DNA from 3 places in the Streptomyces sp. NPDC056373 genome. Region 2 is predicted to be linked to each of the others. Evidence: riboswitches for the same ligand, from Rfam matches in the RefSeq annotation. Region 2 holds a riboswitch; each other region holds the start of a gene.
The links. A riboswitch is a leader RNA that binds a small molecule or an ion and turns the genes downstream of it on or off. The one in region 2 is predicted to bind cobalamin.

Region 1: it holds a riboswitch for cobalamin, as region 2 does, so the genes downstream of both, ACFCXS_RS21015 (energy-coupling factor ABC transporter permease) here and ACFCXS_RS20115 (ABC transporter substrate-binding protein) in region 2, are expected to answer to the same signal.
Region 3: it holds a riboswitch for cobalamin, as region 2 does, so the genes downstream of both, ACFCXS_RS11780 (cobalamin biosynthesis protein) here and ACFCXS_RS20115 (ABC transporter substrate-binding protein) in region 2, are expected to answer to the same signal.

Annotation. Positions count from the first base shown of each region.
Region 1 is NZ_JBHJPX010000009.1:269,832-273,095, forward strand. It holds gene cbiQ (cobalt ECF transporter T component CbiQ) at 1-287, opposite strand, end outside; gene ACFCXS_RS21010 (energy-coupling factor ABC transporter substrate-binding protein) at 294-662, opposite strand; gene ACFCXS_RS21015 (energy-coupling factor ABC transporter permease) at 659-1,363, opposite strand; cobalamin riboswitch at 1,393-1,578, opposite strand; gene ACFCXS_RS21020 (serine/threonine-protein kinase) at 1,707-3,161, opposite strand.
Region 2 is NZ_JBHJPX010000009.1:75,235-78,498, reverse strand. It holds gene ACFCXS_RS20120 (FecCD family ABC transporter permease) at 1-265, opposite strand, end outside; gene ACFCXS_RS20115 (ABC transporter substrate-binding protein) at 262-1,278, opposite strand; cobalamin riboswitch at 1,347-1,537, opposite strand; gene ACFCXS_RS20110 (CoA-binding protein) at 1,619-2,047, shown strand; gene ACFCXS_RS20105 (APC family permease) at 2,201-3,264, shown strand, end outside.
Region 3 is NZ_JBHJPX010000005.1:65,327-68,590, reverse strand. It holds gene ACFCXS_RS11785 (cobyric acid synthase) at 1-482, opposite strand, end outside; gene ACFCXS_RS11780 (cobalamin biosynthesis protein) at 484-1,455, opposite strand; cobalamin riboswitch at 1,555-1,713, opposite strand; gene ACFCXS_RS11775 (hypothetical protein) at 1,833-2,054, opposite strand; gene ACFCXS_RS11770 (anion permease) at 2,087-3,264, opposite strand, start outside.

The sequences.
Region 1 (3,264 bases), 190 kb from region 2:
GCGGCGAGCGAGACGAACCCCCCTGGCCCGCCCACCTGGACGAGCAGCGTGAACGCGCCGGTCACACAGAAGCCCAGCGGCACCCGGTACGCCCGCCACAACCGCCGCCCGGGCACACCGGCCGGACCCAGCAGCACGACCAGGGCCGTCAGGAGGACCAGGGCCGCGCCCGGCCAGGGCGGCAGGGAGATCGCGAGCACGGTGAGGCCGAGCCCGAGCACGGCCTTGTCCACGGGATGGCGGCGGCGCCAGCGACTGCTGTGCGCCGCCGCGTCGATCGGCAGCACCCGGGCTCAGTCCCGTTCCGCGGCGGACTTCCCGGCGGCGCCGGGAAGCGCGCTGCCGGACTCCCGCTCCAGCGCCCGCTGCTCGCCCTGCCTGCGGCCCCGGCGCAGACCGAAGTAGTAGGCGAGGACACCGGCGCCGAGAGCCGCCTGGAGAGCGAACAGGGCCGACTCGATCTCACCGGACGGCGGTTCGTACAGCGGCGAGAACCACGGCTCGTAGTCCGGCTTCAGCTCCGTGATCGCCGTCTCGGCCTCGGCGTCGGCGCCCGTGAACGGCTCCTTCTTGTGGTCACCCAGACCGAGCGCCAACGGCAGCACGGCGAGCGCGGCCACGAGGAGCAGCAGCACGAGGTTGATCTTCGTGTTCCGCTTCATCGGGCCGCCACCTCGGTCTCCGTCCCGGTCGCCTGCTTCTTGGCGAGGAGCACGCCCAGACGGGTCAGTTCGCCCTTGCTGGACTGCACCAGCAGCCGCATCACGAGCACGGTCAGCAGTCCCTCGCTCACCGCGAGCGGAATCTGCGTGACGGCGAAGATGGAACCGAACTTGCCCAGCGCGCCCAGGAATCCGCTGCCCGGGTCGGGGAACGCGAGCGCCAGCTGCACGCTGGTGACGCAGTAGGTGGACAGGTCGGCGACGAACGCGCCGCAGAACACCGCCACCATCAGCGGCGCGCCGCAGCGCCGCAGCAGTGTGTAGACGGCGTATCCGGCCCAGGGACCGACGATCGCCATGGAGAAGACGTTGGCGCCGAGCGTGGTCAGGCCGCCGTGCGCCAGCAGCAGCGCCTGGAACAGCAGGGTGATGGTGCCCAGCACCGCCATGATGGGCGGCCGGAACAGGACGGCTCCCAGGCCCGTGCCGGTGGGGTGCGAGCAACTGCCCGTGACGGACGGGAGCTTGAGGGCGGACAGGACGAACGTGAAGGCGCCGGACGCACCGAGGAGCAGGGTGCTCTCGGGGTGCTCGCGCACTTCACGGGTGAGCGACCGGACTCCGTGGACGACGAACGGCGCCGACGCGACGCCCCAGGCGACCGCGTGCGCCGGAGGAAGGAAACCCTCGGCTATGTGCATGGCTCAGCAGACCCTCTCCAGCACCTCGTGGATGGTTGACGCGCCTTGGCCGGTCTCCTGGCTGACGGGTACCACCGCCCGGTCTCCGCCTTCCCGGGTCGCAAGGACCCAGTGGCTGCCCATGAGGGCCGGAGCCGGACTTCCCGATTCACAGTGGCGAGGGCCGCACCGGCATCACACCGGATTTCCCGTTCACCAAGGCCTGGTGACAATAAGGCCGGGGTAAGGGCGATGACAAGCCACCCAAGGGGCGCGCGAGGGGGCGCCCGTTCGCACACCGGCGCATCCCCCGGCCGGTCCACGCGCTGCGCGCAAGGCCCCGCCGCGCGACGTCCGGACCTTGTCAGTCGTCGCCCGCGTCGTCCCCGCCGTCGTCGCTCTCCCCGTCCTGCCCGGCCTGGCGCGGCTTCTGCGGCTTCGGCTGCTCGGGGCCGCCGTGGACCGCTTCCTGCGTCGGAGTCGCGACGTCCGGCGCGGACGCGGGAGGGGTCGGGGAAGGGGGCGGCGTGGACGGAGTGACATCGGCCACGGTGCCGGTCGCGGGCGTGTCGGCAGGCCCCGGGCCGGCCGCCGGGTCGGCCTGTGAGCCGGCGGAGCCGGAGGAGCCGGACGTGGCGGGGTCGGTGGACGGCGTGGCGGCCGGGCTGCTCGCACTCGGGGACGCGTCGGGTTCCGTCCCCTCCGCGGTCGTGCCGGGTGAGAACCAGCGCATGCCGATGAGCATCGCGGCGACGAACAGTGCCGCGGCGGCGGCCGTCGCGGCCAGCTTCGACCGGTTGCCCCGGCCCCCGCGACCGCGCGAGCGGCCCGAACGCCCCGCCTGGGCCGCCCGGGCAGCGGTGCGATGACCCTTGGTGGCGGGCAGCGCGTACGTGGTCGGGCTGCCGGTCTCGGCGGTCGCGTACGGTCCCGGCCCGGCGGGCATCGCTGCGGACGCGGTGTTCGCCCGCAGTGGCGGGGAGACCTCCGGCAGCGGCTCGGGCAGGCCCCGCCAGGCGCCCTGGGCGAACCACTCGGCGGCCTGCTGTGCGGTGGGGCGGTCCTCGGGCTGCTTGGCCAGCAGACCCAGGAGGTAGTTCTCGAACGCCGGTGGAAGTCCGGCGACACCGAGCTCGCGCGGCGGCACGGGAACCGAGTCGAGGTGCTGGTGGAGCAGGGCGACGGCGGTGTCGGCCTCGAACGGGGGACGTCCGCTGAGGAGCTGGTAGAGCACGCAGCCCAGGGAGTACATGTCGGACGCGGGCCCCGCGGGTTTGCCCAGCGCCCGCTCGGGCGCGAGGTAGAGGCCGGTGCCGATGATCTGGCCGGTGGCGGTGAGCGCGGCGCCGGGGTCGTCGAGGAACCGCGCGATGCCGAAGTCGCCGATCTTCAGCGTGCCGCCCGCGTCCAGCAGCAGGTTGGCGGGCTTGACGTCCCGGTGCACGATGCCCTGCGCGTGCGCGGCGGCGAGCCCCGCGGACGCCTGCGCCGCGAGCACGGCCACCCGCTCGGCGGGCAGCGAGCCGGAGCCGGTCAGCACCCCGGCGAGACTGTCGCCCTCGACCAGCTCCATCACCAGGTACAGCCGGTTGTCGTACTCGCCGAAGTCCAGCACACCGACCACGTTGGGGTGGTTGAGACGTCCGGCGGTCTGAGCCTCCAGACGGAACCGGGAGGCCGCCGTGGCGTCGGTGTCCTGGGGGAGCAGCAGCTTGAGGGCCACCGCCCTGGCGAGCGTCTCGTCGTACGCGCGCCAGACCTCTCCCATTCCACCGCGCCCGATCTCCACATCCAGCCGGTAGCGGCCCGCTAGCAGCACTCGTCCTCGTCTCACGCATAGGGGGAAGGTCGTCGCCGCAGGCCGAACTCCCCGCTCGTGCACGGGGATTGGTCGGGGGTGCCGCAGCCGACCCAGGATACTG
Region 2 (3,264 bases):
CGGCCCCGCACACGGCGGCGAGCAGCGTGCGAGGCAGTCGCAGCTGCCAGACGATCCCGTCCCGGATCGTCGTGAGCCCCGAGTCGCCGAGGCCGAGATGGGCGGCCACGACGGACCACACGTCCGCGACGCCGATGTCGGCGGGGCCGATGGTGATGGCCACGGCGAGGGAGGTCACGAGCGCGACGGCCCCCGCCAGACCCAGCGCGAGCCCGGCCCGGCGCCCGGGCCCGGCGGCCGGCAGCTCCTGCTCGCGGGCGGTCACTTCACCAGCCCGAACCGGCGCAGCCCGGCGGCGACCTGCTCCACGCCCTCGACGGTCCGGATCGTCGGGTTCATGGCCTGCCCGCTGAGCAGCACGTACCGCTTGTGCCGGACCGCGTCCATGTTCCTGGTGACCGGGTTGGACTCCAGGAAGGCGATCTTCTTCGCGGCGGACTCGGCGGTCTGGGACTCGCGGGTCAGGTCGCCGATGACGAGGACGTCGGGGTCGCGGTCGGCGACCGTCTCCCAGTTGACCTGTGGCCACTCCTCGTGCGTGTCGTCGAAGACGTTCTTCGCGCCGAGGGCCCGGGTGATGATGCCGGGTGCTCCGCAACAGCCCGCCATGTAGGGCGAATCGGAGTTCGCGAACCAGTAGAGGAGGGTGACGCCGGAGGCGTCGATGCCCTGCGTGGCCGTCTTCATGCGCTTGTGGAGGGAGGCCACGAGGGCGTCGCCGCGTTTGCGCACACCGAACACGGTTGCCAGGTCGTGGACTTCGCCGTAGACGGTGTCGATGCCGAGGGCCTTGTCGCGGGTGCCGTCGCCGCCGCCCGAGTTGTCCTTGCCCGCGCAGTCGGACGGGGAGACGTAGGTGGGGACCCCGAGCTTCTCGAACTGCTCGCGGGTCGCGACGCCGCCCTTTCCGAGGGTGGAGACGAAGGACGCGGCGACGAAGTCGGGCTCGGTGTCCAGGACGCGTTCGAAGGACGGGTTGTCGTCGGCGATGCGCGGCACCGTCGCGTTCGCCTTCTCCAGTCCCTTCATCACGGGGTCGGTCCAGGTGGCCGTGCCCGCCATGCGGTCGGCGAGCCCCAGGGAGAGCAGGATCTCGGTGGTGCCCTGGTTGAGGGACACGGCGTGCCGCGGCGGGGCGGCCACGCGGACCTCGTGCCCGCAGTCGGTGAGCGTGACGGCGGCTTTCGCGTCGGTGGACGTGCTCCCGCCGCAGCCGGTCAGGAGCAGGGAACCGGCGGCGAGCAGGACGGCGGCACGGGCGGGGCGGGCGAGGGGCACGGGAACCAGTCCTCAGTCGTCGAGGGCTCGGTCGCGGAGCCCGGTCGTACGGTGCTCCCCCGCCGCGCGCGGCCGCGGGGGCCGCCAGCAGGTCTTCGGACTCGGGTTCACCCGGGTCGGAGCGCCTTCCCGGACGTCCGTGAAGGAGTCCAGTGGCCGAGGCCCCGCCCGTCCCCCTCACCGCTGCGCGTCAGTTCCGGATTCGCACCGGATTCCCTGACCCACGTACATGGGTTCGACTGGCCCCGGCAAGCTATCACGGGGCCCTCCGGGGAATCACCGCGCACCCGGCGCCGTTGAACGGAGAGCAGCTCGTCCACGACTTCCGAGGAGGCCGCCGGTGTACGGCGACGAGGCAACGGTCCGCAGGATTCTCACCGAGCTCGGCGACACCTGGGCCGTGGTGGGCCTGTCGTCGAACCAGCGGCGCGCGGCGTACGGCGTCGCCGCCGTGCTCCAGCGTTTCGGCAAGCGCGTCGTGCCGGTGCACCCGAAGGCGGAGACGGTGCACGGGGAGAAGGGGTACGCGAGCCTGGCGGACATCCCCTTCGACGTGGACGTGGTGGACGTGTTCGTGAACAGCGACCTCGCCGGGGCCGTCGCGGACCAGGCGGTCGCCAAGGGCGCGAAGGGCGTCTGGTTCCAGCTCGGCGTGATCGACGGGGCGGCGTACGACCGGACCCGGGCGGCGGGCCTGGAGATGGTGATGGACCGCTGTCCGGCAATCGAGATCCCACGGCTGCCTCATCACCGCGTACAGGAATCCTGAAGCGTTTTCCAGGAAATGCCCGCAGCCGGTCAAGGCTTCCCGCGCCCGGTCAAGGCTGCACAACTCGTCTTCTGCCGCCGGGCGGTCGATTCCTAATCTGAGGCCTCTTGCTCGCCGAACTCTCCGAGTTCTCTATGAGAGGCCCCTGCATTCATGGAAAGAGACGGCCTGCGCCGGGATGTCGGGCTGATCGGGCTCATGTGGGCCTCGGTCGGCTCCATCATCGGCTCGGGCTGGTTGTACGGCGCCGAGAAGGCCGTCGTGGCGGCCGGCCCCGCGGCGATCCTGTCCTGGCTCATCGGTGCGGTGGCGATCGTGCTGCTGGCCCTGGTGCACGCGGAACTGGGCGGCATGTTCCCGGTCGCCGGCGGCACCGCCCGTTATCCGCACTACGCGTTCGGCGGACTGGCCGGCATGTCCTTCGGCTGGTTCGCCTGGCTCCAGGCCGCCACGGTGGCACCGATCGAGGTCGAGGCCATGATCGGCTACGCCGGGCACTGGCACTGGGCCCAGGGCTTCCAGCACGCGAAGGACGGGACGCTCACGACGAGCGGCTTCGTCGTCGCGGTCGTCCTGATGGCCGTGTTCGTCGTCGTCAACTTCCTCGGGGTGCGGATCCTGGCGCACACCAACAGCGCCGCCACCTGGTGGAAGGTGGCCGTGCCGCTGGCCGCGATCTTCATCATCGCGGCGGGCAACTTCCACCCGGGCAACTTCACCGAGCACGGCTTCGCCCCGTTCGGCGCCCACGGTGTGCTGAGCGCCGTCAGTTCCAGCGGCATCATCTTCGCCCTGCTGGGCTTCGAGCAGGCGATCCAGCTGGCGGGCGAGAGCCGCGACCCGCAGCGGGACCTGCCGCGCGCGACGATCGGTTCGGTCGCCATCGGAGCGGCCATCTACGTCCTGCTCCAGGTCGTCTTCATCGCCGCCCTGCCACTGGGCTCCTTCGCACACGGGTGGACCAAGCTCGACTACCCCGGCATCAGCGGCCCGTGGGCGGGGCTCGCGACCCTGCTGGGCCTCGGCTGGCTGAGCGTGGTGCTGTACCTGGACGCGGTGGTCTCCCCGGGCGGCACCGGCCTGATCTACACGACGGCCACGTCCCGGGTCTCCTACGGACTGGCCCGCAACGGCTACGCGCCGAAGCTGTTCGTCCGCACCGACGGGCGCGGCGTGCCGTGGTTCGGGCTGATCGTGTCCTTCGTGACGGGCGTGGT
Region 3 (3,264 bases), on a different contig from region 2:
ACGGGCAGCCCGGCGTTCCGGGCGATCCCCATGTTCACGATGTCCGTCCGCCGCAGATTGATCTCGGCGGGAGAACCGGCCCCCTCACAGATCACCGCGTCATACGTGCCCCGCAACTGCTCCAGGCAGTCCAGCACCGTCCCCAGCAGCCGCTGTTGCCGGCCGCCGTGGTAGCCGCGCGCACTCATCTCCCCGACCGGCTTGCCCAGCAGCACGACCTGACTGCTCTGCTCGCCACCGGGCTTGAGCAGCACCGGGTTCATCAGCGCGGTCGGCTCGACCCGGCAGGCCTGCGCCTGCATGGCCTGAGCCCGCCCGATCTCGGCCCCCTCCGTGGTCACGAAGGAGTTCAGGGACATGTTCTGCGCCTTGAAGGGCGCGACCTTGACGCCCTGCCGCACCAGCCACCGGCAGATCCCGGCGGTCACGACGCTCTTGCCGGCGTCGGAGGTGGTTCCGGCGACGAGAAGCCCACCGCTCATGTCAATTCCCCCTCTTCAGCGACCGCGCACCCTTGAGCGACTGCGCACTCTTGAGCAACCGCGCTCCGGCGCACACCCCGAGCGCGAGCCAGGTGACGCGCTTCGACAGCCGCACGGCCCGTTCGACGTCGTGCGTGCCGACGGCCCGCCCCTGCGTGTTCAGCACGGGCCGATGCTCCACCCGCCCGCCGTACGAGAGCGTCCCGCCCAGCCGCACCCCGAGCGCCCCCGCGAACGAGGCCTCCACGGGCCCGGCGTTGGGACTCGGATGCTTCGCCGCGTCGGCCCGCCATGCCCGCACGGCCCCCCGCGGGTCCGGACCGGCCAGGGTGGCGAGCACGGCGGTCAGCCGCGCTCCCGGCCACCCGGCGAGGTCGTCCAGCCGCGCGGAAGCCCACCCGTACCGGCGGTACCGGGCCGACTTGTGCCCGACCATGGCGTCCAGGGTGTTGACGGCCCGGAACCCGAGCAGCCCCGGCACTCCGCCGACGGCCCCCCACACCAGCGCTCCCACGACGGCGTCGGAGGTGTTCTCGGCGACCGACTCGACCACGGCCCGGGCCATGCCGTCGGCGTCCAGGGCCTGCGGGTCCCGCCCGCACAGATGCGGCAGCCGGGCCCGGGCCGCCTCGACGTCCCCGGCCTCCAGGGCACGCCCGATGGTCCGTGCCTCCCGGGCCAGCGACGTGCCCCCGACGACGGCCCAGGTGGCGGCTGCGGTCAGCGCGACGGAGGCGACGGCGGACGGCCGCACGGCACGCGCGGCGACGGACCCGAGGGCGACGGCCCCGCCGGCACACACGGCGGTGTGCAGCGCGCCCCACCCGCGGTGGTCCCGCCACAACACCCGTTCCACGGCACTCGCGGCCCGCCCGAACGCGGCGACCGGATGCCCCCGGCGAGGATCACCGAGCAGCAGGTCACCGATCAGACCGGCGGCGGCGCCGTACGCGAAGACGCGACCGGCACCCATGGGCTCAGCCGGCCAGGAGGGCGGGCAGGGGTGGGGTGTTGAACCTCGATCGGCAGCCGCGCATGGCGATATGTGTCCTCACTCAGGGTGTCCACGCCCTGGTTCGACGAGACCGGCGGTGAGAGTTCCTGGCTCCCGGGGATTGCTACCCCGGTGACAGTGGCGGGACCGCGCCGGACTCGCACCGGCTTCCTCTCCTGCCGCCGTACTGGCCCCGGCAGTCCACCATGGCCGGGAACCGCCGTCAACTTGCCGTTGACCTGCGGGGGGAGAGTGTGGAGAACCCCACACCGCCCCTGCCTCCACACGACGACCGGGCGGCACAGGAGCGAAGTCCCGTGCCGCCCGGCGGACACGACGTGCGGTCGGTCGGGCCCTCAGGCCACGATCAGATAGATCCCGTACCCCACGGCCGCCGCACACGCCGCGAAGCACGCGTACGCGCCGGTGACCGCGAGTCCCGCGGACCCGCCCTGCGCCACTGCCCGTTCGCGGCGCGACAGGCCGGTGATGCCGAGGGTGAACAGGCCGACGAGGGCCACGGTGACCACGAGGCTGACGCCGAAGACGGAGCCGAGGGCCGCCCAGTCGATCTTCATATCGGAGACTCTTCCTTGTAACCGGTGGCCGGTCAGACCGTGGTGGGCGTGGTCGGCGTGCGCTCGGCGGTGGCCTGCGACGGGAACGAGGGGACCGGGTCCTCCGAGGCCGAGGCCGAGGCCGTGGCCGTGGCCGTGCCGGCCGCCGGGGGCGGCGTGACCGCTGCGATCGCCGTGGTCACCACACCGGCCGGCTCCGCGTCCGCGGTGTCCTCGGTGTCGTTGACGTTGGTGTGGTCGACGACCTCACGCCGCGACAGCTTCCAGATCGCCGCGCTGGAGGCAATGAGGAAGACGGCCACCACCGCGGTGCCCCAGCTGCCGAAGCCGGTGACGTACTCGGCGAGAGCACCCACCAGGGCCGCCGCCGGGAGCGTCAGACCCCAGGCGACGAACATCCGCGTCGCGGTGGACCAGCGGACCACGCCGCCCTTGCGGCCGAGCCCGGCACCCATCACCGAACCGGACACGGAGTGCGTCGTGGAGAGGGAGAAACCGATGTGCGAGGAGGCCAGGATGACGGTTGCCGCGGAGGTCTGGGCGGCGAAGCCCTGCTGCGGCTGGAGTTCGGTCAGTCCCTTGCCCATGGTGCGGATGATGCGCCAGCCGCCCAGGTAGGTGCCGAGCGCGATGGCGAGACCCGCCGAGAGGATGACCCACATGGGCGGGTCCGAGTCGGGCGCGACGGCCCCGCCGGCGACCAGGGCGAGGGTGATGACACCCATCGTCTTCTGCGCGTCGTTGGTGCCGTGGGCCAGCGAGACCAGGCCCGCGGAGGCGATCTGGCCGACCCGGTAGCCCTTCTTGGACGCGTTGCCGTCGGTCTTGCTGCCGAGGGAGTACGTCAGCCGTGTGGCGAGCATCGCCGCGATGCCCGCGACCAGCGGGGCGGCGATCGCCGGGATCAGCACCTTGGTGACCAGCACGTCCCCGTGCACCGCGCCGACGCCCGCCGAGGCGATCGTGGCGCCGATCAGACCGCCCATGAGGGCGTGGGAGGAGCTGGAGGGCAGACCGACCAGCCAGGTCAGCAGGTTCCAGAGGATCGCGCCGACCAGGGCGGCGAAGATGACCTCGGGACGGATGCCGGCCTCGTCGACGAGGCCTTTGGAGATCGTGTTGGCGACTTCGACGGACAGGAAGGCGCCGACCAGGTTGAGGACCGCGGACATGGCCACCGCAACCTTGGGCCGCATGGCGCCCGTGGAAA